DNA from 2 places in the Streptococcus pseudopneumoniae IS7493 genome. Region 2 is predicted to be linked to the other one. Evidence: predicted binding sites of a transcription regulator. Region 2 holds the regulator's gene; the other holds the start of a gene.

Region 1 (10,582 bases), 770 kb from region 2:
CGGGAGGCCAGAAAGGAAGTTAGAGTGATTCAATTGGCCTTGGATTACCATCTGGAAAAAATCTTTGTCCAAGCCATGCAGGAATTTCTAGAAAAATACCATGGGAAATCAAAAGGTGTCAGCTCTTATCTTCATTCCTTCTGGAGCTCAGCCATCGTCTCTGTCCTTCTAAAATGGATCAAGGATGGCATGAAGGTACCAGCTGAAAAGATTGCAGATTTAGGTTTACCATTTTTTAAAAAATAGAGAAATAGGAGAAAAGAGATGACTGAAAAAAGACTGGCCTGGGATGAGTATTTTGCAGCCCAAGCCCTACTAATTGCCAATCGTTCCACTTGTAAACGTGCTAAAGTGGGCGCGATTCTGGTAAAAGATAATAAGGTTATTTCCACTGGTTACAATGGTTCGGTGTCAGGAACTGAGCATTGTATTGATCACGAATGTTTGGTCATTGAAGGCCACTGTGTTCGCACCCTTCACGCTGAGGTCAATGCTATCCTTCAAGGTGCTGAGCGTGGTGTTCCCAAAGGCTTTACAGCCTATGTGACCCATTTTCCTTGTCTCAACTGTACCAAACAATTATTGCAGGTTGGTTGCAAGCGCGTGGTTTATATCAACCAGTACCGAATGGACGACTATGCCCAATACCTTTATCAAGAAAAGGGAACAGAATTGACTCATTTACCACTTGAGACAGTACAGACAGCTCTTAAAGAGGCAGATTTAATGTAAAAATTATCAAAAATAAATGGTTTAGAAAGATTTTTAAACCGTTTTTTGGTATAATGAGAAGAATAAATTGAAAGAAGGAATTCCAAAAATGGGAAAAATTGAAGTTATTAATCACCCGCTGATTCAACACAAATTGTCAATCTTGCGTCGTACAGATACTTCTACAAAAGCTTTTCGTGAGCTAGTAGATGAGATTGCAATGTTGATGGGGTATGAAGTACTTCGTGATCTTCCACTAGAAGATGTGGAAATCGAAACACCAATTACAAAAACAGTTCAAAAACAATTGGCAGGTAAGAAATTGGCCATCGTTCCAATCTTGCGTGCAGGTATCGGGATGGTTGATGGGCTCTTAAGCTTGGTTCCAGCTGCTAAAGTTGGTCATATCGGTATGTACCGTGATGAAGAAACACTTCAACCAGTTGAGTACTTGGTGAAATTGCCTGAAGATATTGACCAACGTCAAATTTTTGTAGTAGATCCAATGTTGGCAACAGGTGGCTCAGCAATCTTGGCTGTTGATTCTCTTAAAAAACGTGGCGCATCAAATATCAAATTTGTCTGCCTTGTATCAGCACCAGAAGGTGTAAAAGCCCTTCAAGAAGCTCATCCAGATGTAGAAATCTTTACAGCAGCCTTGGATGAACGCTTGAACGAACACGGTTATATCGTCCCAGGTCTTGGAGATGCTGGGGACCGCTTGTTCGGTACAAAATAAGATCGAAAAGAAGAATGACTTGGAAAAGTATTTCTAGTCACGAAAGGAGGTTGGGTTTTTGTTTCTGTCTAATGAAAGCAGAGCAAAAATTTGACCTTTTTTGACCAAGATATTATAATAGTCTTATCTTCAGTCATTTGACCAACAAAATTAAAACTCAAAAGGAGAAATGAATGATTCCTGTAGTTATTGAACAAACAAGCCGTGGAGAACGTTCCTACGATATTTACTCACGTCTTCTTAAAGACCGCATCATTATGCTGACAGGTCCAGTTGAAGACAATATGGCTAACTCTGTTATTGCCCAATTGCTTTTCTTGGATGCCCAAGATAGTACAAAAGATATTTACCTTTATGTCAATACACCTGGTGGTTCCGTTTCAGCTGGTTTGGCAATCGTTGATACCATGAACTTTATCAAGGCAGATGTCCAAACCATCGTTATGGGTATGGCAGCATCTATGGGGACGGTCATCGCATCAAGTGGAGCAAAAGGCAAACGTTTCATGCTTCCAAATGCTGAATACATGATTCACCAACCAATGGGCGGTACAGGTGGTGGTACTCAACAAACCGATATGGCGATCGCTGCAGAACACTTGCTTAAAACTCGTAACACCTTGGAAAAAATCTTGGCTGAAAATTCAGGTCAGTCAATCGAAAAAGTCCATGCAGATGCAGAACGAGATAACTGGATGAGTGCCCAAGAAACACTTGAATATGGCTTTATTGATGAAATCATGGCCAACAATTCATTGAACTAATGATTATAGAAGGCAAACTCGACTGGGTTTGCTTTTTTTGGTATAATAGGGAGAGATTTCTTAGAAAGAGGATTTATCATGTTTGAAAAAGTCAATCGCTCTGGCTTGATTATCTATCTTTACTATAATCGTGATGCCAAAAAACTGCAGGATTATGGAGATATTACCTATCATTCCAAGAAACATCGTTACTTACAACTCTATGTTCCAACTCAAGAAGTGGAGCAATTGGTCGGACGCTTGAGCAAGGAAAAATTTATTAAAAAAGTTAGGGTTTGTCATATCCAAGAGTTGGAAACACCCTTTGTGGGCAATCTTTATCGATAGGAAAACGTTATCATCGAAAAAGTTCAAGGAAAACATTGACAATTTTCTGATAATTCGGTATATTCTTAACAGACTATTTAAGAAATAAGGAGACAAAAAGATGAAGAAAAAATTTACCCTATCCTTTGTAGCGCTTGCAAGTGTAGCACTTCTTGCAGCCTGTGGAGAAGTGAAGTCTGGAGCAGTCAACACTGCTGGTAACTCAGTAGAGGAAAAGACAATTAAAATCGGGTTTAACTTTGAAGAATCAGGTTCTTTAGCTGCATACGGAACAGCTGAACAAAAAGGTGCCCAATTGGCTGTTGATGAAATCAATGCTGCAGGTGGTATCGATGGAAAACAAATCGAAGTAGTCGATAAAGATAATAAGTCTGAAACAGCTGAAGCTGCTTCAGTTACAACTAACCTTGTAACCCAATCTAAAGTATCAGCAGTCGTAGGACCTGCGACATCTGGTGCGACTGCAGCTGCGGTAGCGAACGCTACAAAAGCAGGTGTTCCATTGATCTCACCAAGTGCGACTCAAGATGGATTGACTAAAGGTCAAGATTACCTCTTTATTGGAACTTTCCAAGATAGCTTCCAAGGAAAAATTATCTCAAACTATGTTTCTGAAAAATTAAATGCTAAGAAAGTTGTTCTTTACACTGACAATGCCAGTGACTATGCTAAAGGGATTGCCAAATCTTTCCGCGAGTCATACAAGGGTGAAATCGTTGCAGATGAAACTTTCGTAGCAGGTGACACAGACTTCCAAGCAGCCCTTACAAAAATGAAAGGGAAAGACTTTGATGCTATCGTTGTTCCTGGTTACTATAATGAGGCTGGTAAGATTGTAAACCAAGCGCGTGGTATGGGAATTGACAAACCAATCGTTGGTGGTGATGGATTCAACGGTGAAGAGTTTGTACAACAAGCAACTGCTGAAAAAGCATCAAACATCTACTTTATCTCAGGCTTCTCAACTACTGTAGAAGTTTCAGCTAAAGCAAAAGCTTTCCTTGATGCTTACCGTGCTAAGTACAATGAAGAGCCTTCAACATTTGCAGCCTTGGCTTATGACTCAGTTCACCTTGTAGCAAACGCAGCAAAAGGTGCTAAAAACTCAGGTGAAATCAAGGATAATCTTGCTAAAACAAAAGACTTTGAAGGTGTAACTGGTCAAACAAGCTTCGATGCAGACCACAACACAGTCAAAACTGCTTACATGATGACCATGAACAATGGTAAGGTTGAAGCAGCAGAAGTTGTAAAACCATAATAGAAAAATGTTGAAATAGGGAATGAGCCTCGGACTCACTCCCTGTTTCGATGTTTAAGAACCTATCAAAAAGTGAGGGAAAACCCTCGGAATTATAAATAGAAAGAGTGAATCTTATGCTCCAACAACTAGTAAATGGTTTGATTCTAGGTAGTGTTTATGCGCTGTTAGCACTAGGATATACCATGGTTTACGGAATTATCAAGCTCATCAACTTCGCCCATGGTGATATTTATATGATGGGAGCCTTTATCGGTTATTTCTTGATCAATTCTTTCCAAATGAATTTCTTTGTAGCTCTTATTGTAGCCATGCTAGCGACAGCTATTCTTGGTGTCGTGATTGAGTTCCTTGCTTACCGACCTTTGCGTCACTCTACTCGTATTGCTGTTTTGATTACAGCTATTGGGGTTTCTTTCCTATTGGAGTATGGCATGGTCTATCTGGTTGGTGCCAATACTCGTGCCTTTCCTCAAGCGATTCAAACAGTTCGCTATGATTTGGGACCAGTTAGCCTAACAAACGTGCAGTTAATGATCTTGGCCATTTCCTTGATTTTGATGATTTTGTTACAGGTCATTGTCCAAAAGACTAAGATGGGGAAAGCCATGCGTGCTGTATCTGTAGATAGCGATGCGGCACAATTGATGGGGATCAATGTAAACCGTACGATCAGCTTTACCTTCGCTTTGGGTTCAGCTCTTGCGGGTGCGGCTGGTGTTCTGATTGCCCTCTATTATAACTCTCTTGAGCCTTTGATGGGGGTTACTCCAGGTCTTAAGTCTTTCGTTGCCGCGGTACTTGGTGGTATCGGAATCATTCCTGGTGCGGCTCTTGGTGGCTTTGTGATTGGTCTATTAGAAACTTTTGCGACAGCCTTTGGGATGTCAGACTTCCGTGATGCTATTGTTTATGGAATCTTGTTGTTGATCTTGATTGTCCGCCCAGCTGGTATCCTTGGTAAAAATGTGAAAGAGAAGGTGTAAGCGATGAAGGAAAATTTAAAAGTTAATATTCTATGGTTACTCCTTTTATTAGCTGGCTATGGCTTGATTAGTGTATTGGTTTCAGTCGGAGTACTCAATCTATTCTATGTACAGATTTTACAACAAATTGGAATTAATATTATTTTGGCTGTTGGTCTCAACTTAATCGTTGGTTTTTCAGGACAATTTTCACTTGGTCATGCTGGTTTCATGGCGATTGGTGCCTATGCAGCAGCTATTATTGGTTCTAAATCACCAACCTACGGTGCCTTCTTTGGAGCCATGCTGATAGGGGCTTTACTTTCAGGAGCAGTTGCCTTGCTTGTCGGAATTCCAACCTTGCGTTTGAAGGGGGACTATCTTGCAGTAGCAACTCTAGGTGTTTCTGAAATTATCCGTATCTTTATCATCAATGGCGGAAGCCTTACAAATGGTGCGGCAGGTATCTTGGGAATTCCAAACTTTACAACTTGGCAAATGGTTTACTTCTTTGTTGTGATTACAACCATTGCAACCTTGAACTTCTTGCGTAGTCCAATTGGTCGTTCAACCCTCTCTGTTCGTGAGGATGAAATCGCTGCTGAGTCAGTTGGGGTTAATACGACTAAAATTAAAATCATCGCTTTTGTCTTTGGTGCCATTACTGCGAGTATTGCAGGGTCACTTCAGGCAGGATTTATCGGTTCAGTTGTACCGAAAGATTACACTTTCATCAACTCAATCAACGTTTTGATTATTGTTGTCTTTGGTGGACTTGGTTCCATTACAGGTGCCATTGTATCGGCTATTGTTCTGGGAATTTTGAATATGCTTCTCCAAGACGTAGCTAGTGTGCGTATGATTATTTACGCTTTGGCCTTGGTCTTGGTAATGATTTTCAGACCAGGTGGACTCCTTGGAACATGGGAATTGAGCCTATCACGTTTCTTTAAAAAATCTAAGAAGGAGGAATAAAACTAATGGCATTACTTGAAGTAAAACAGTTAACCAAACATTTTGGCGGTCTAACAGCTGTTGGAGATGTGACTCTTGAATTGAACGAAGGGGAACTGGTTGGACTAATCGGTCCAAACGGAGCTGGGAAAACCACTCTTTTCAACCTCTTGACGGGTGTTTATGAACCAAGCGAGGGAACAGTAACCCTAGATGGTCACCTTTTGAATGGAAAGGCACCTTATAAGATTGCTTCTTTAGGACTTGGACGTACTTTCCAAAATATCCGTCTCTTTAAAGATTTAACCGTTTTGGACAATGTTTTGATTGCCTTTGCCAACCATCACAAACAACATGTTTTTGCTAGTTTCTTACGCTTACCAGCTTTTTACAAGAGTGAAAAAGAATTAAAATCTAAAGCTTTAGAATTGCTGAAAATCTTTGATTTAGATGGTGATGCAGAGACTCTTGCTAAAAACCTCGCCTACGGACAACAACGTCGTTTGGAAATTGTTCGTGCCCTCGCTACGGAACCTAAAATTCTCTTTTTAGATGAACCAGCCGCAGGTATGAACCCGCAGGAAACAGCGGAATTGACTGAGTTAATTCGTCGCATCAAAGATGAATTTAAGATTACAATCATGCTGATTGAACACGATATGAATCTGGTCATGGAAGTTACAGAACGTATCTACGTACTTGAATATGGTCGTTTAATTGCTCAAGGAACTCCAGACGAAATTAAGACCAATAAACGCGTTATCGAAGCTTATCTAGGAGGTGAAGCCTAATGTCTATGTTAAAAGTTGATAATCTTTCTGTGCATTACGGTATGATCCAAGCAGTCCGTGATGTAAGCTTTGAAGTGAATGAAGGAGAAGTTGTTTCCCTTATCGGTGCCAATGGTGCTGGTAAAACAACCATTCTCCGTACCTTGTCAGGTTTGGTTAGACCAAGCTCTGGAAAGATTGAATTTTTAGGTCAAGAAATCCAAAAAATGCCGGCTCAGAAAATCGTGGCAGGTGGTCTTTCACAAGTTCCAGAAGGACGCCACGTCTTTCCTGGCTTGACTGTTATGGAAAATCTTGAAATGGGAGCTTTTTTGAAGAAAAATCGTGAAGAAAATCAAGCTAACTTGAAGAAGGTCTTTTCACGCTTCCCACGTCTTGAAGAACGCAAGAACCAAGATGCAGCTACTCTTTCAGGGGGGGAACAACAAATGCTTGCCATGGGACGCGCTCTTATGTCAACACCAAAACTTCTTCTTTTAGATGAACCATCAATGGGACTTGCCCCAATCTTTATCCAAGAGATTTTTGATATCATTCAAGATATCCAGCAACAAGGAACAACCGTCCTCTTGATTGAACAAAATGCCAATAAAGCACTTGCAATCTCTGACCGAGGCTATGTATTGGAAACAGGAAAAATCGTCCTATCAGGAACAGGAAAAGAACTCGCTTCATCAGAAGAAGTCAGAAAAGCATATCTAGGTGGCTAAACTAGTCTGGGAGACTAGTTTAGGTTGCAGATGGAGATTACGAAGTAATCATCATCTACATTAAAAGGTTAATTTCTAATAATTGAAAAAATCGAATGAAACGTATCTTACCTTCATTCACAGAGCTCGATTTCAGAGCTCTTTTTGCTAGGTTATTCATACTTTTCTGAATTTTGAAAAAGAAATGTAAGCGTTTGATAGATTTGCAAAAAGATTGTATAATAGGGATAAGAATAGAAAAGGAGAAGTCTCATGGCAGTTAAAGATTTTATGACCCGCAAGGTAGTTTATATTAGTCCAGATACAACAGTATCTCATGCAGCAGATTTGATGAGAGAGCAAGGGTTGCACCGCTTGCCTGTTATCGAAAATGATCAATTGGTTGGTTTGGTAACTGAGGGAACCATTGCCCAAGCTAGCCCATCAAAAGCAACAAGTCTTTCTATCTATGAGATGAATTATCTTCTGAATAAGACAAAAGTAAAAGATGTCATGATTCGCGATGTTGTCACTGTCTCAGGCTATGCCAGTCTTGAAGATGCAACTTATCTGATGTTGAAAAACAAGATTGGTATTCTTCCTGTAGTAGATAACCATCAAGTCTATGGGGTTATTACGGACCGTGACGTTTTCCAAGCCTTTCTTGAAATTGCTGGTTATGGAGAGGAAGGAATTCGTGTGCGCTTTGTTACAGAAGATGAAGTCGGTGTCCTCGGAAAGATTGTTTCTTTGATTGTTGAAGAAAATTTGAATATCTCCCATACAGTCAATATTCCGCGTAAGGATGGTAAGGTGATTATCGAAGTGCAAATCGATGGATCAATTGATTTACCAGCTTTGAAAGAAAAATTTGAAGCAAATGGTATTCAAGTGGAAGAAATCACTCGCACTTCAGCAAAAGTCTTGTAAGAAGGGAAGCCGAAAGGCTTCTTTTTTCTTTTTTCATAAAAAAGGAATTATAGCAAAAGATGGAAAGAAATGATAAAATATGCTATAATGAAATGATGTAAAAAAGGAGTATTTATGGACATTTCAGTAATTCGTCAGAAAATTGACGCAAATCGTGAAAAATTAGCTTCTTTCAGGGGGTCTCTTTGACCTCGAAGGGCTAGAGGAAGAGATTGCCATCTTGGAAAACAAGATGACAGAACCTGATTTTTGGAACGATAATATCGCGGCCCAAAAAACGTCGCAAGAATTAAATGAATTAAAAAATACCTATAATACCTTCCATAAGATGGAAGAGTTGCAGGATGAAGTTGAAATTTTATTGGACTTTTTAGCAGAAGACGAGTCGGTTCAAGAAGAACTGGTAACGCAGTTATCAGAACTTGATAAGATGATGACCAGCTACGAGATGACTCTACTCTTGTCAGAACCTTATGACCACAACAATGCCATCTTGGAAATCCATCCAGGATCTGGTGGTACTGAGGCGCAGGACTGGGGCGATATGTTGCTTCGTATGTATACTCGTTATGGTAATGCTAAAGGCTTTAAAGTGGAAGTCTTGGATTACCAAGCAGGAGATGAAGCTGGTATTAAGTCAGTAACCCTATCATTTGAAGGACCTAATGCCTATGGTCTTCTCAAGTCGGAAATGGGAGTTCACCGTTTGGTGCGAATTTCGCCGTTCGACTCTGCCAAACGTCGCCATACCTCTTTCACATCTGTAGAAGTGATGCCTGAGTTGGACGATACCATTGAAGTGGAAATCCGGGAAGATGACATCAAGATGGATACCTTCCGTTCAGGTGGTGCCGGTGGACAAAACGTCAACAAGGTTTCAACAGGTGTACGTTTAACCCACATTCCAACTGGAATTGTTGTCCAATCAACGGTCGATCGTACCCAGTATGGAAATAGAGATCGAGCTATGAAGATGTTGCAGGCTAAGCTCTATCAAATGGAGCAAGAAAAGAAAGCTGCGGAGGTAGATTCCCTCAAGGGTGAGAAAAAAGAAATCACATGGGGAAGCCAAATCCGTTCTTATGTCTTCACACCTTATACTATGGTAAAAGATCACCGAACTAGCTTTGAGGTTGCTCAGGTAGATAAGGTTATGGATGGGGACCTAGATGGTTTTATCGATGCCTATCTCAAGTGGCGAATTAGCTAATATAGAAAGGAAGTCACATGTCAATCATTGAAATGAGAGATGTCGTCAAAAAATACGACAACGGAACGACTGCCCTACGCGGTGTTTCGGTCAGTGTTCAACCAGGGGAATTTGCTTACATCGTAGGACCTTCAGGAGCAGGGAAGTCAACTTTTATTCGTTCTCTGTATCGTGAAGTAAAAATCGATAAAGGAAGTCTATCAGTTGCTGGTTTTAATCTGGTTAAGATTAAAAAGAAAGATGTCCCGCTTCTACGTCGTAGTGTTGGGGTTGTCTTCCAGGATTATAAACTGTTGCCAAAGAAAACTGTCTATGAAAATATTGCTTACGCTATGGAAGTAATCGGAGAAAATCGCCGTAATATCAAAAAACGAGTGATGGAAGTTTTGGACTTGGTTGGCTTGAAGCATAAGGTTCGTTCTTTCCCAAATGAACTCTCAGGTGGGGAGCAACAGCGGATTGCGATTGCGCGTGCCATTGTAAATAATCCCAAAGTACTGATAGCCGATGAACCAACAGGAAACCTGGATCCGGACAATTCATGGGAAATTATGAATCTCTTGGAACGGATTAACCTACAAGGGACAACTATTTTGATGGCGACTCATAATAGCCAGATTGTAAATACCTTGCGCCACCGTGTCATTGCCATTGAAAATGGCCGTGTCGTTCGTGACGAATCAAAAGGAGAGTATGGATACGATGATTAGTAGATTTTTTCGCCATTTATTTGAAGCCTTAAAAAGTTTGAAACGAAATGGTTGGATGACAGTAGCTGCTGTCAGTTCAGTCATGATTACTTTGACCTTGGTGGCAATATTTGCATCTGTTATTTTCAATACAGCAAAACTAGCTACAGATATTGAAAATAATGTCCGTGTAGTAGTTTATATCCGAAAGGATGTGGAAGATAACAGTCAGACAATTGAAAAAGAAGGTCAAACTGTTACAAATAATGACTACCACAAGGTATATGATTCTTTGAAGAACATGTCTACGGTTAAGAGTGTTACCTTTTCAAGTAAAGAAGAACAATATGAAAAATTAACCGAGACAATGGGAGATAACTGGAAAATCTTTGAAGGAGATGCCAATCCTCTCTATGATGCCTATATTGTAGAGGCAAACACTCCAAATGATGTAAAAACTATAGCCGAAGATGCTAAAAAAATTGAAGGTGTCTCTGAGGTTCAAGATGGTGGTGCCAATACAGAAAGACTCTTCAAGTTAGCTTCATTTAT
Region 2 (10,582 bases):
GGATAAGTTTACACCTTCTTGACAAGATTGTAAAAGGAAGGGAAATCTGATGGCAGAAGTAGAAGAGTTACGAGTACAACCTCAAGATATCTTAGCTGAACAATCCGTTTTGGGGGCTATCTTTATTGATGAGAGTAAGCTTGTTTTTGTGCGAGAATATATTGAGTCTCGGGACTTTTTTAAGTATGCCCATCGTTTGATTTTCCAAGCTATGGTCGATTTATCCGATCGTGGCGATGCCATAGATGCAACAACGGTTCGTACCATTCTTGATAATCAAGGCGATTTGCAGAATATTGGTGGCTTGTCTTACTTGGTTGAGATTGTCAATTCTGTGCCAACTTCTGCTAATGCGGAGTATTATGCTAAAATCGTTGCAGAAAAGGCTATGTTACGGCGATTAATCGCCAAGTTGACAGAGTCTGTCAATCAAGCTTACGAAGCGTCGCAACCAGCTGATGAAATCATTGCTCAGGCAGAAAAAGGCCTGATTGATGTCAGTGAAAATGCTAATCGAAGCGGGTTTAAGAACATTCGAGATGTGTTGAATGTCAACTTTGGAAATCTGGAAGCTCGCTCGCAACAAACGACCGATATTACAGGTATTGCGACAGGCTATCGTGATTTAGATCATATGACGACTGGTCTGCATGAAGAGGAGTTGATTATCTTAGCAGCTCGTCCGGCGGTTGGTAAGACAGCTTTTGCCTTGAATATCGCTCAGAATATTGGGACTAAGTTGGACAAAACGGTTGCTATCTTTTCGCTGGAAATGGGTGCGGAAAGTCTAGTCGATCGTATGTTAGCGGCAGAAGGGTTGGTTGAGTCGCATTCTATCCGTACAGGTCAATTGACCGATGAGGAGTGGCAAAAATATACCATTGCTCAAGGGAACCTAGCAAACGCAAGTATCTATATCGATGATACGCCAGGGATTCGAATTACAGAGATTCGTTCTCGTTCTCGTAAACTGGCTCAAGAAACGGGCAATCTAGGTTTGATTTTGATAGATTACTTGCAGCTTATCACGGGAACTGGGCGAGAAAACCGCCAACAAGAAGTTTCAGAAATTTCACGTCAGTTGAAAATCCTAGCCAAGGAACTGAAGGTTCCAGTAATCGCTCTGAGTCAGTTGTCTCGTGGTGTAGAACAACGTCAGGATAAAAGACCAGTCTTGTCTGATATTCGTGAATCTGGGTCTATCGAGCAGGACGCTGATATCGTAGCCTTTCTTTATCGCGACGATTACTATGAGCGTGGTGGTGAAGAAGAGGAAGGCATACCAAATAATAAGGTGGAAGTTATTATCGAGAAAAACCGTAGTGGAGCTCGTGGAACTGTGGAATTGATTTTCCAAAAAGAATACAATAAATTTTCAAGTATCTCAAAGAGGGAGGCATAAGATGTCAGATGCATTTACAGATGTAGCCAAGATGAAAAAAATCAAAGAGGAAATCAAGGCGCATGAGGGTCATGTAATTGAAATGACTTTGGAAAATGGGCGCAAGCGCCAAAAAAATAGATTGGGTAAGTTAATTGAAGTTTATCCATCCCTATTTATTGTGGAATTTGGGAACGTTGAAGGAGATAAACAAGCTAATGTTTACGTTGAATCCTTTACCTACTCAGATATCCTTACAGAAAAGAATTTGATTCATTATCTGGACTAAAGTGAGAAATTTTCTCACTTTTTCTTTTTTCTCCGAATAGTTTAAGTGAAGGCAATCTTCGATTTATATTATTTTTCAAGGAGGAAGAATGAAAATTTTACCGTTTATAGCAAGAGGGACAAGTTATTACTTGAAGATGTCAGTTAAAAAGCTTGTTTCTTTTTTAGTAGTAGGATTGATGCTAGCAGCGGGTGATAGTGTCTATGCCTACTCTGGAGGGAATGGATCGATTGCGCGTGGAGATGATTATCCTGCTTATTATAAAAATGGGAGCCAGGAGATTGATCAGTGGCGCATGTATTCTCGTCAGTGTACTTCTTTCGCAGCCTTTCGTTTGAGTAATGTCAATGGTTTTGAGATTCCAAGGGCTTATGGAAATGCGAATGAATGGGGGCATCGTGCTCGTCGTGAAGGCTATCGTGTAGATAATACACCGACGATTGGCTCCATTGCTTGGTCTACTGCAGGAACTTATGGGCATGTTGCCTGGGTGTCAAATGTAATGGGAGATCAGATTGAGATCGAGGAATATAACTATGGTTATACAGAAGCCTATAATAAACGAAGTATAAAAGCAAATACGATGACAGGATTTATTCATTTTAAAGATTTGGCTGGTGGCAGTGTTGGGACTAGTCAATCCTTAGCTTCAACAGGGGGCACACATTATTTTAAGACTAAGTCAGCTATCAAAAATCAACCTCTAGCTAGCGCAACTGTGATTGATTACTATTATCCTGGGGAGAAGGTTCATTATGATCAAATTCTCGAAAAAGATGGCTACAAGTGGTTGAGTTATACGGCTTATAACGGAAGTCGTCGCTATATACAGCTAGAGGGAGTGACTTCTTCACAAAATTATCAGAATCAATCAGGAAATAGCTCTAGCTATAGATCCAATAGTAGTCCAACTGTCGGTTGGAAGAAAATAAATGGTAGTTGGTATCATTTCAAATCAAATGGTTCTAAATCAACAGGCTGGCTGAAAGACGGTTCTAGCTGGTATTATTTGAAATTATCTGGTGAAATGCAGACAGGATGGTTAAAGGAAAATGGCTCGTGGTATTATCTGGATAGTTCAGGGGCAATGAAAACAGGCTGGTATCAAGTTTCTGGTAAGTGGTATTATTCTTACTCTTCAGGTGCCCTAGCTGTTAATACGACGGTGGATGGCTACAGAGTAAACAGTGATGGAGAACGAGTGTAGAAAATTGGAGTAGGAAATTTTTCCTGCTCTTTTCTGGTACGACGGGCATGTCGTGCATCTGAGGTGTAAGTCCTCGGTGGGCACCTGCTACCGGTGAACCCAATAGCGATTCCCAAGCCTGACTATCGTGAGGTAGCGGATTAAAACGGTCTGGGGATAGACCGTTTTAAGTCTGACACTGGAAATAAGAATCGTCAGAGGAAGGGATAGCGAAATCGTGGCTCTACGAACAGGAAGGTGATAGTAAGGCGTATATAGCGGATAAGGGGGCCAGAAACTCTAAAGTCCAAAAAGGTAGTCGTAACCCATATGCGTAAATCACGAGAGTAATTGAATTCGGACTAAGGTTTGTGTGAAAAAGATAAATCTTTCTAGAGTCTAAAGACTCTGCGTCAGATTTCCTATTTTCACTCTAACCTTTTAACGTCCTCATGTCTAGTCTAAACGAGGAAAGATGTAGGACTTATCCCGTGAGCTCTGTCGCTAGAAAGAGAAAACGACAGATCGAAGTAATCCTACTTTACTTGTGTCTGTAAAACGAACGGTCTGATAGAACTGGACTCTGTCACGTATTGACTAGATGAAGGTTCACCAATATAAGATAAAGCAATTTCCTTGACATTTTTCTTATTTTGCGCTATCATATATACATATAATATATGGGAGTCTGTGTACAGTCTGAGAGGAAGTGTTAAACTTCGACCGCACCTGATCTGGGTAATGCCAGCGGAGGGAACGATACTTAGTCTGATTTTGCACCTTTTCCATATATGGTAAAGGTTTTTCTTTTTGTCAAAGGAAAACGAGAAGAGGAGGTTTTTATGAAAGCAAGCATCGCCTTGCAAGTTTTACCCCTAGCACAGGGGATTGATCGGATAGCTGTTATTGATCAGGTCATTGCTTATCTGCAAGCTCAAGAAGTGACCATGGTGGTGACACCATTTGAAACGGTCTTGGAAGGGGAGTTTGATGAGCTTATGCGCATTCTAAAAGAAGCGCTGGAAGTGGCAGGGCAGGAGGCAGATAATGTCTTTGCCAATGTCAAAATAAATGTAGGAGAGATTTTAAGTATTGATGAGAAGCTTGAAAAGTATGCTGAGACGACACATTAGTCTATTGGGTTTTCTGGGAGTCTTGTCAATCTGGCAGTTAGCAGGTTTTCTTAAACTTCTCCCCAAGTTTATCCTGCCGACACCTCTTGAAATCCTCCAGTCTTTTGTGCGTGATAGAGAATTTCTCTGGCACCATAGCTGGGCGACTTTGAGAGTGGCTTTACTGGGGCTGATTTTGGGAGTCTTGATTGCCTGTCTCATGGCTGTGCTCATGGATAGTTTGACTTGGCTCAATGACCTGATTTACCCTATGATGGTGGTTGTTCAGACTATCCCGACCATTGCCATAGCCCCTATTCTGGTCTTGTGGCTAGGTTATGGGATTCTGCCCAAGATTGTCTTGATTATCTTAACGACAACCTTTCCCATCATCGTCAGCATTTTGGACGGTTTTAGGCATTGCGATAAGGATATGCTGACCTTGTTTAGTCTGATGCGGGCCAAGCCTTGGCAAATCCTGTGGCATTTTAAAATTCCAGTCAGCCTGCCTTACTTTTATGCAGGTCTGAGGGTCAGTGTCTCCTACGCCTTTATCACAACAGTGGTATCTGAGTGGTTGGGAGGCTTTGAAGGACTAGGTGTCTACATGATTCAGTCCAAGAAACTGTTTCAGTATGATACCATGTTTGCTATTATTATTCTGGTATCGATTATCAGTCTTCTCGGTATGAAGCTGGTTGATGTCAGTGAAAAATATGTTATTAAATGGAAACGTTCGTAGAATAAGAATGTTTCAAAAAAGAAAAGAGGAAATCAAAATGAAGAAAACATGGAAAGTGTTTTTAACTGTTTTAACAGCTCTTGTAGCTGTCGTGCTTGTAGCTTGTGGTCAAGGAACTGCTTCTAAGGATAACAAAGAGGCAGAACTCAAGAAGATCGACTTTATCCTAGACTGGACACCAAATACTAACCACACAGGGCTATATGTTGCCAAGGAAAAAGGTTATTTCAAAGAAGCTGGAGTGGATGTTGATTTGAAATTGCCACCAGAAGAAAGCTCATCTGACTTGGTTATCAATGGTAAGGCACCATTTGCAGTGTATTTCCAAGACTACATGGCTAAAAAATTGGAAAAAGGAGCAGGAATCACTGCCGTTGCAGCTATTGTTGAACACAATACATCAGGAATCATCTCACGTAAATCTGACAATGTAAGCAGTCCAAAAGACTTAGTTGGTAAGAAATACGGGACTTGGAATGACCCAACTGAACTTACTATGTTGAAAACATTGGTAGAATCACAAGGTGGGGACTTTGAGAAGGTAGAAAAAGTACCAAATAACGACTCAAACTCTATCACACCTATTGCCAATGGTGTCTTTGACACTGCTTGGATTTACTACGGTTGGGATGGTATACTTGCTAAATCTCAAGGTGTAGATGCTAACTTCATGTATTTGAAAGACTATGTCAAGGAGTTTGACTACTATTCACCAGTTATCATCGCAAACAACGACTATCTGAAAGATAACAAAGAAGAAGCTCGTAAAGTCATCCAAGCCATCAAAAAAGGTTACCAATATGCCATGGAACATCCAGAAGAAGCTGCAGATATTCTCATCAAGAATGCACCTGAACTCAAGGAAAAACGTGACTTTGTCATCGAATCTCAAAAATACTTGTCAAAAGAATACGCAAGCGACAAGGAAAAATGGGGTCAATTTGACGCAGCTCGCTGGAATGCTTTCTACAAATGGGATAAAGAAAATGGTATCCTTAAAGAAGACTTGACAGACAAAGGCTTCACCAACGAATTTGTGAAATAATGACAGAAATTAGACTAGAGCACGTCAGTTATGCCTATGGTCAGGAGAGGATTTTAGAGGATATCAACCTACAGGTGACTTCAGGCGAAGTGGTTTCCATCCTAGGCCCAAGTGGTGTTGGAAAGACCACTCTCTTTAATCTAATCGCTGGGATTTTAGAAGTTCAGTCAGGGAGAATTGTCCTTGATGGTGAAGAAAATCCCCAGGGGCGCGTGAGTTATATGTTGCAAAAGGATCTGCTCTTGGAGCACAAGACGGTGCTTGGAAATATCATTCTGCCCCTCTTGATTCAAAAGGTGGATAAGGCAGAAGCTATTTCCCGAGCGGATAAAATTCTTGCAACCTTCCAGCTGACAGCTGTAAGAGATAAATACCCTCATGAACTTAGCGGTGGGATGCGCCAGCGTGTAGCCTTACTCCGGACCTACCTTTTTGGGCACAAGCTCTTTCTCTTAGATGAGGCCTTTAGCGCCTTGGATGAGATGACCAAGATGGAACTACACGCTTGGTACCTTGAGATTCACAAACAGTTGCAGCTAACAACCCTGATCATCACGCATAGTATTGAGGAGGCCCTCAATCTCAGCGACCGCATCTATATCTTGAAAAATCGCCCTGGGCAGATTGTTTCAGAAATTAAACTAGATTGGTCTGAAGATGAGGACAAGGAAGTCCAAAAGATTGCCTACAAACGTCAAATCTTGGCAGAATTAGGCTTAGATAAGTAGAAAAATAGGGAGTTGGTGAAGATTATCCTTTACCAGCGCCCTTTTTCTTTTAAAAATGAGAAAATTTCGGTATAATAGTCAAACAAGGTCAAGGTTTAAAGAGAGAGGTGGGTTTGTAATGAGATTTAAAAATACATCGGATCATATTGAGGCCTACATCAAGGCGATTTTAGATCAATCTGGTATTGTGGAGTTGCAACGGAGTCAGTTGGCAGATACCTTTCAGGTTGTTCCTAGTCAGATTAACTACGTGATCAAGACACGCTTTACGGAAAGTAGAGGCTACTTGGTTGAAAGTAAGCGTGGTGGTGGAGGCTACATTCGTATAGGACGGATTGAGTTTTCTAGTCATCATGAAATGCTCCGGGAGCTGCTTTACTCGATTGGTGAGCGAGTCAGTCAAGAAATTTATGAGGATATTCTCCAGCTTTTGGTTGAGCAGGAATTGATGACCAAGCAGGAGATGAATTTGCTAGAATCAGTAGCTTTGGATCGCGTTTTAGGAGAAGAAGCTCCAGTTGTTCGAGCAAACATGCTACGTCAGATCATACAAGAGGTAGATAGAAAAGGGAAGTAAGATGAACTATTCAAAAGCATTGAATGAATGTATCGAAAGTGCCTACATGGTTGCTGGACATTTTGGAGCTCGTTATCTAGAGTCTTGGCACTTGTTGATTGCCATGTCTAATCACAGTTATAGTGTAGCAGGGGCAACTTTAAATGATTATCCGTATGAGATGGACCGTTTAGAAGAGGTGGCTTTGGAACTGACTGAAACGGACTATAGCCAGGATGAAACTTTTACGGAATTGCCGTTCTCCCGTCGTTTGCAGATTCTTTTTGACGAAGCAGAGTATGTAGCTTCAGTGGTCCATGCTAAGGTGCTAGGGACAGAGCACGTCCTCTATGCGATTTTGCATGATGGCAATGCCTTGGCGACTCGTATTTTGGAGAGGGCTGGTTTTTCTTATGAAGACAAGAAAGATCAGGTCAAGATTGCTGCTCTTCGTCGAAATTTAGAAGAACGGGCAGGTTGGACTCGTGAAGACCTCAAGGCTTTACGTCAACGCCATCGTACTGTGGCTGACAAACAAAATTCTATGGCCAATATGATGGGCATGCCGCAGACTCCGAGTGGTGGTCTCGAGGACTATACGCATGATTTGACAGAGCAAGCGCGTTCTGGCAAGTTAGAACCAGTCATCGGTCGGGATAAGGAAATCTCGCGTATGATTCAAATCTTGAGCCGTAAGACTAAGAACAACCCTGTCTTGGTCGGGGATGCTGGTGTCGGGAAAACAGCTCTGGCGCTTGGTCTTGCCCAGCGTATTGCTAGTGGTGATGTACCTGCGGAAATGGCTAAGATGCGCGTGTTGGAGCTTGATTTGATGAATGTCGTTGCAGGTACACGTTTCCGTGGTGACTTTGAAGAGCGTATGAATAATATCATCAAGGATATTGAGGAAGATGGCCAAGTAATTCTCTTTATCGATGAACTCCACACTATCATGGGTTCTGGTAGCGGGATTGACTCGACTCTGGATGCGGCCAATATTTTGAAGCCAGCCTTGGCGCGTGGAACTTTGAGAACGGTTGGTGCCACCACTCAGGAAGAATACCAAAAACACATCGAAAAAGATGCGGCCCTTTCTCGTCGATTCGCTAAAGTGACGATTGAAGAGCCAAGTGTGGCAGACAGCATGGCCATTTTGCAAGGCTTGAAGGCGACTTATGAGAAACATCACCGTGTGCAAATCACAGATGAAGCGGTCGAAACAGCCGTTAAGATGGCCCATCGTTACTTGACTAGTCGCCATTTGCCAGACTCTGCTATAGACCTCTTAGATGAAGCAGCAGCAACAGTGCAAAATAAGGCTAAGCATGTAAAAGTAGACGATTCAGGCTTGAGTCCAGCTGACAAGGCCTTGATGGATGGCAAGTGGAAACAGGCAGCTCAGCTAATCGCAAAAGAAGAGCAAGTGCCTGTCTATAAAGACTTGGTAACAGAGTCTGATATTTTGACTACCTTGAGTCGATTGTCAGGTATCCCAGTCCAAAAACTGACTCAGACTGACGCTAAGAAATACCTGAACTTGGAAGCTGAACTACACAAGCGTGTCATCGGTCAAGATCAAGCAGTTTCAAGCGTTAGCCGTGCTATTCGCCGCAATCAGTCAGGGATTCGCAGTCACAAGCGTCCGATTGGTTCTTTTATGTTCCTAGGACCCACAGGTGTCGGGAAGACCGAATTGGCCAAGGCTTTGGCAGAAGTTCTCTTTGATGACGAATCAGCCCTTATCCGCTTTGATATGAGTGAGTATATGGAGAAATTTGCAGCCAGCCGTCTCAATGGAGCTCCTCCGGGTTATGTGGGTTATGAAGAAGGTGGGGAGTTGACCGAGAAGGTTCGCAACAAACCCTATTCCGTTCTCCTTTTTGACGAGGTAGAGAAGGCCCACCCAGATATCTTTAATGTGCTCTTGCAGGTCTTGGATGATGGTGTCTTGACCGATAGCAAGGGCCGCAAGGTTGACTTTTCAAATACCATTATCATCATGACGTCAAACCTTGGTGCGACAGCCCTTCGGGATGACAAGACCGTCGGTTTTGGAGCTAAGGATATTCGTTTTGACCAGGAAAATATGGAAAAACGCATGTTTGAAGAGCTGAAAAAGGCTTATAGACCTGAGTTTATCAACCGTATTGATGAAAAGGTGGTCTTCCATAGCCTGTCTAGTGACCATATGCAGGAAGTGGTGAAGATTATGGTCAAACCTTTAGTGGCAAGTTTGGCTGAAAAAGGCATTGACTTGAAATTACAAGCTTCCGCACTGAAATTGTTGGCAAATCAAGGATATGACCCAGAGATGGGAGCTCGTCCACTTCGCAGAACCCTGCAAACAGAAGTGGAAGACAAGTTGGCAGAACTTCTTCTTAAGGGAGATTTGGTGGCAGGCAGCACACTTAAGATTGGTGTCAAAGCAGGCCAGTTAAAATTTGATATTGCATAAAAATGGAGAATCAGGAGTAATCTTGATTCTCTTTTGCCAAATTTCAAGTTCAAGTTAGTCATGTACTAGCTATCAGCTAGTTGAACCATCTAATTTTTAGGAGGGTTGGATGGCTAACTTCATTATAGAACTTTCACTTGGTTCTCTTTTTCGCAATGTTTTTATAAAAATGATAAAAACTATTGACAAAACAAAAATATAGTTTATAATAAAAACATAGATAATGAAAATATCAAAAACTATAAAAAGACAATGCGTTTATGAAAAAGAAAACAGCAGTGATATTTGGGACATTTGCTCCGCTTCATCAGGGTCATATCGATCTGATCCAGCGAGCCAAGCGGCAGTGTGACCAGGTCTGGGTTGTCGTTTCAGGCTATGGGGGAGATAGAGGGGAGCAGGTAGGTTTAACGCTTCAAAAAAGATTTCGATATATCCGAGAGTCCTTTGGTGATGACGAGTTGACCTCGGTTTGTAAGTTAGATGAGACCAATCTTCCCCGTTACCCTATGGGTTGGCAGGAGTGGTTGGACAAAATGTTAGCGGAGATTTCTTATGATGAAACCCAACAAGAACTGATCTTCTTTGTGGGAGAAGCAGACTATCAGCAAGAATTATCAAATCGTGGCTTTGAGACTGTCTTGCAAGAAGGAAAGTTTGGTATCTCAGAGACTATGATTCGAGAAAACCCAAGCAAATATTGGAAATATATTGCTCAACCCTTCCGACGTCAGTTTACAAAGAAAGTGTTGATTATGGGAAGTGCTAGCAATGGGAAGACCACTCTGGCAAAGGATTTGGCTAGGTATTACGATGCACCAGTCAGCTTGGAATATGCACGTGAGTACCAGATCAAAAACAATGTCCGCGACGATGAATTGACTCCAAAGGATTACTATTATCTCCTGTTGTGGCAGTATGACCAGACCTCTAAGTTAATTGACAGTAATGCCAATAGGGGACTGGTGATAGCAGACACCAACTCCTTAGTAACCAAGGGCTACTATGATTATTACATGGAGTCAGAGGATCAAGGGGACTTATCGGGAGAGACTTTTGATAATCTCTTTGCCTCGATCTTGGCTAAG

The links. Region 2 encodes CtsR, which represses protease genes until heat stress. Its sites were predicted from a motif close to TTGGTCAAAAAAGGTCAAANA; they were not measured.
Region 1: clpP (ATP-dependent Clp protease proteolytic subunit ClpP) is a predicted target of CtsR. The motif match lies at 1,538-1,558, and genes of this name have one in related genera.

What each region holds. Positions count from the first base shown of each region.
Region 1 is NC_015875.1:720,851-731,432, forward strand. Features, by position in the region: gene SPPN_RS03715 (TetR/AcrR family transcriptional regulator) at 1-246, shown strand, start outside; gene SPPN_RS03720 (deoxycytidylate deaminase) at 265-732, shown strand; gene upp (uracil phosphoribosyltransferase) at 821-1,450, shown strand; gene clpP (ATP-dependent Clp protease proteolytic subunit ClpP) at 1,624-2,214, shown strand; gene SPPN_RS03735 (YlbG family protein) at 2,293-2,541, shown strand; gene SPPN_RS03740 (ABC transporter substrate-binding protein) at 2,642-3,802, shown strand; gene SPPN_RS03745 (branched-chain amino acid ABC transporter permease) at 3,919-4,788, shown strand; gene SPPN_RS03750 (branched-chain amino acid ABC transporter permease) at 4,792-5,742, shown strand; gene SPPN_RS03755 (ABC transporter ATP-binding protein) at 5,748-6,512, shown strand; gene SPPN_RS03760 (ABC transporter ATP-binding protein) at 6,512-7,222, shown strand; gene SPPN_RS03765 (CBS domain-containing protein) at 7,475-8,131, shown strand; one part of gene prfB (peptide chain release factor 2) at 8,246-8,317, shown strand; one part of gene prfB (peptide chain release factor 2) at 8,319-9,341, shown strand; gene ftsE (cell division ATP-binding protein FtsE) at 9,359-10,051, shown strand; gene ftsX (permease-like cell division protein FtsX) at 10,044-10,582, shown strand, end outside.
Region 2 is NC_015875.1:2,144,098-2,154,679, reverse strand. Features, by position in the region: gene rplI (50S ribosomal protein L9) at 1-6, shown strand, start outside; gene dnaB (replicative DNA helicase) at 50-1,402, shown strand; gene SPPN_RS11130 (Veg family protein) at 1,404-1,670, shown strand; gene cbpD (choline binding-anchored murein hydrolase CbpD) at 1,759-2,877, shown strand; gene SPPN_RS11120 (thiamine-binding protein) at 3,699-3,989, shown strand; gene SPPN_RS11115 (ABC transporter permease) at 3,952-4,710, shown strand; gene SPPN_RS11110 (ABC transporter substrate-binding protein) at 4,748-5,755, shown strand; gene SPPN_RS11105 (ABC transporter ATP-binding protein) at 5,755-6,483, shown strand; gene SPPN_RS11100 (CtsR family transcriptional regulator) at 6,602-7,060, shown strand; gene SPPN_RS11095 (ATP-dependent Clp protease ATP-binding subunit) at 7,062-9,494, shown strand; gene SPPN_RS11090 (AAA family ATPase) at 9,755-10,582, shown strand, end outside.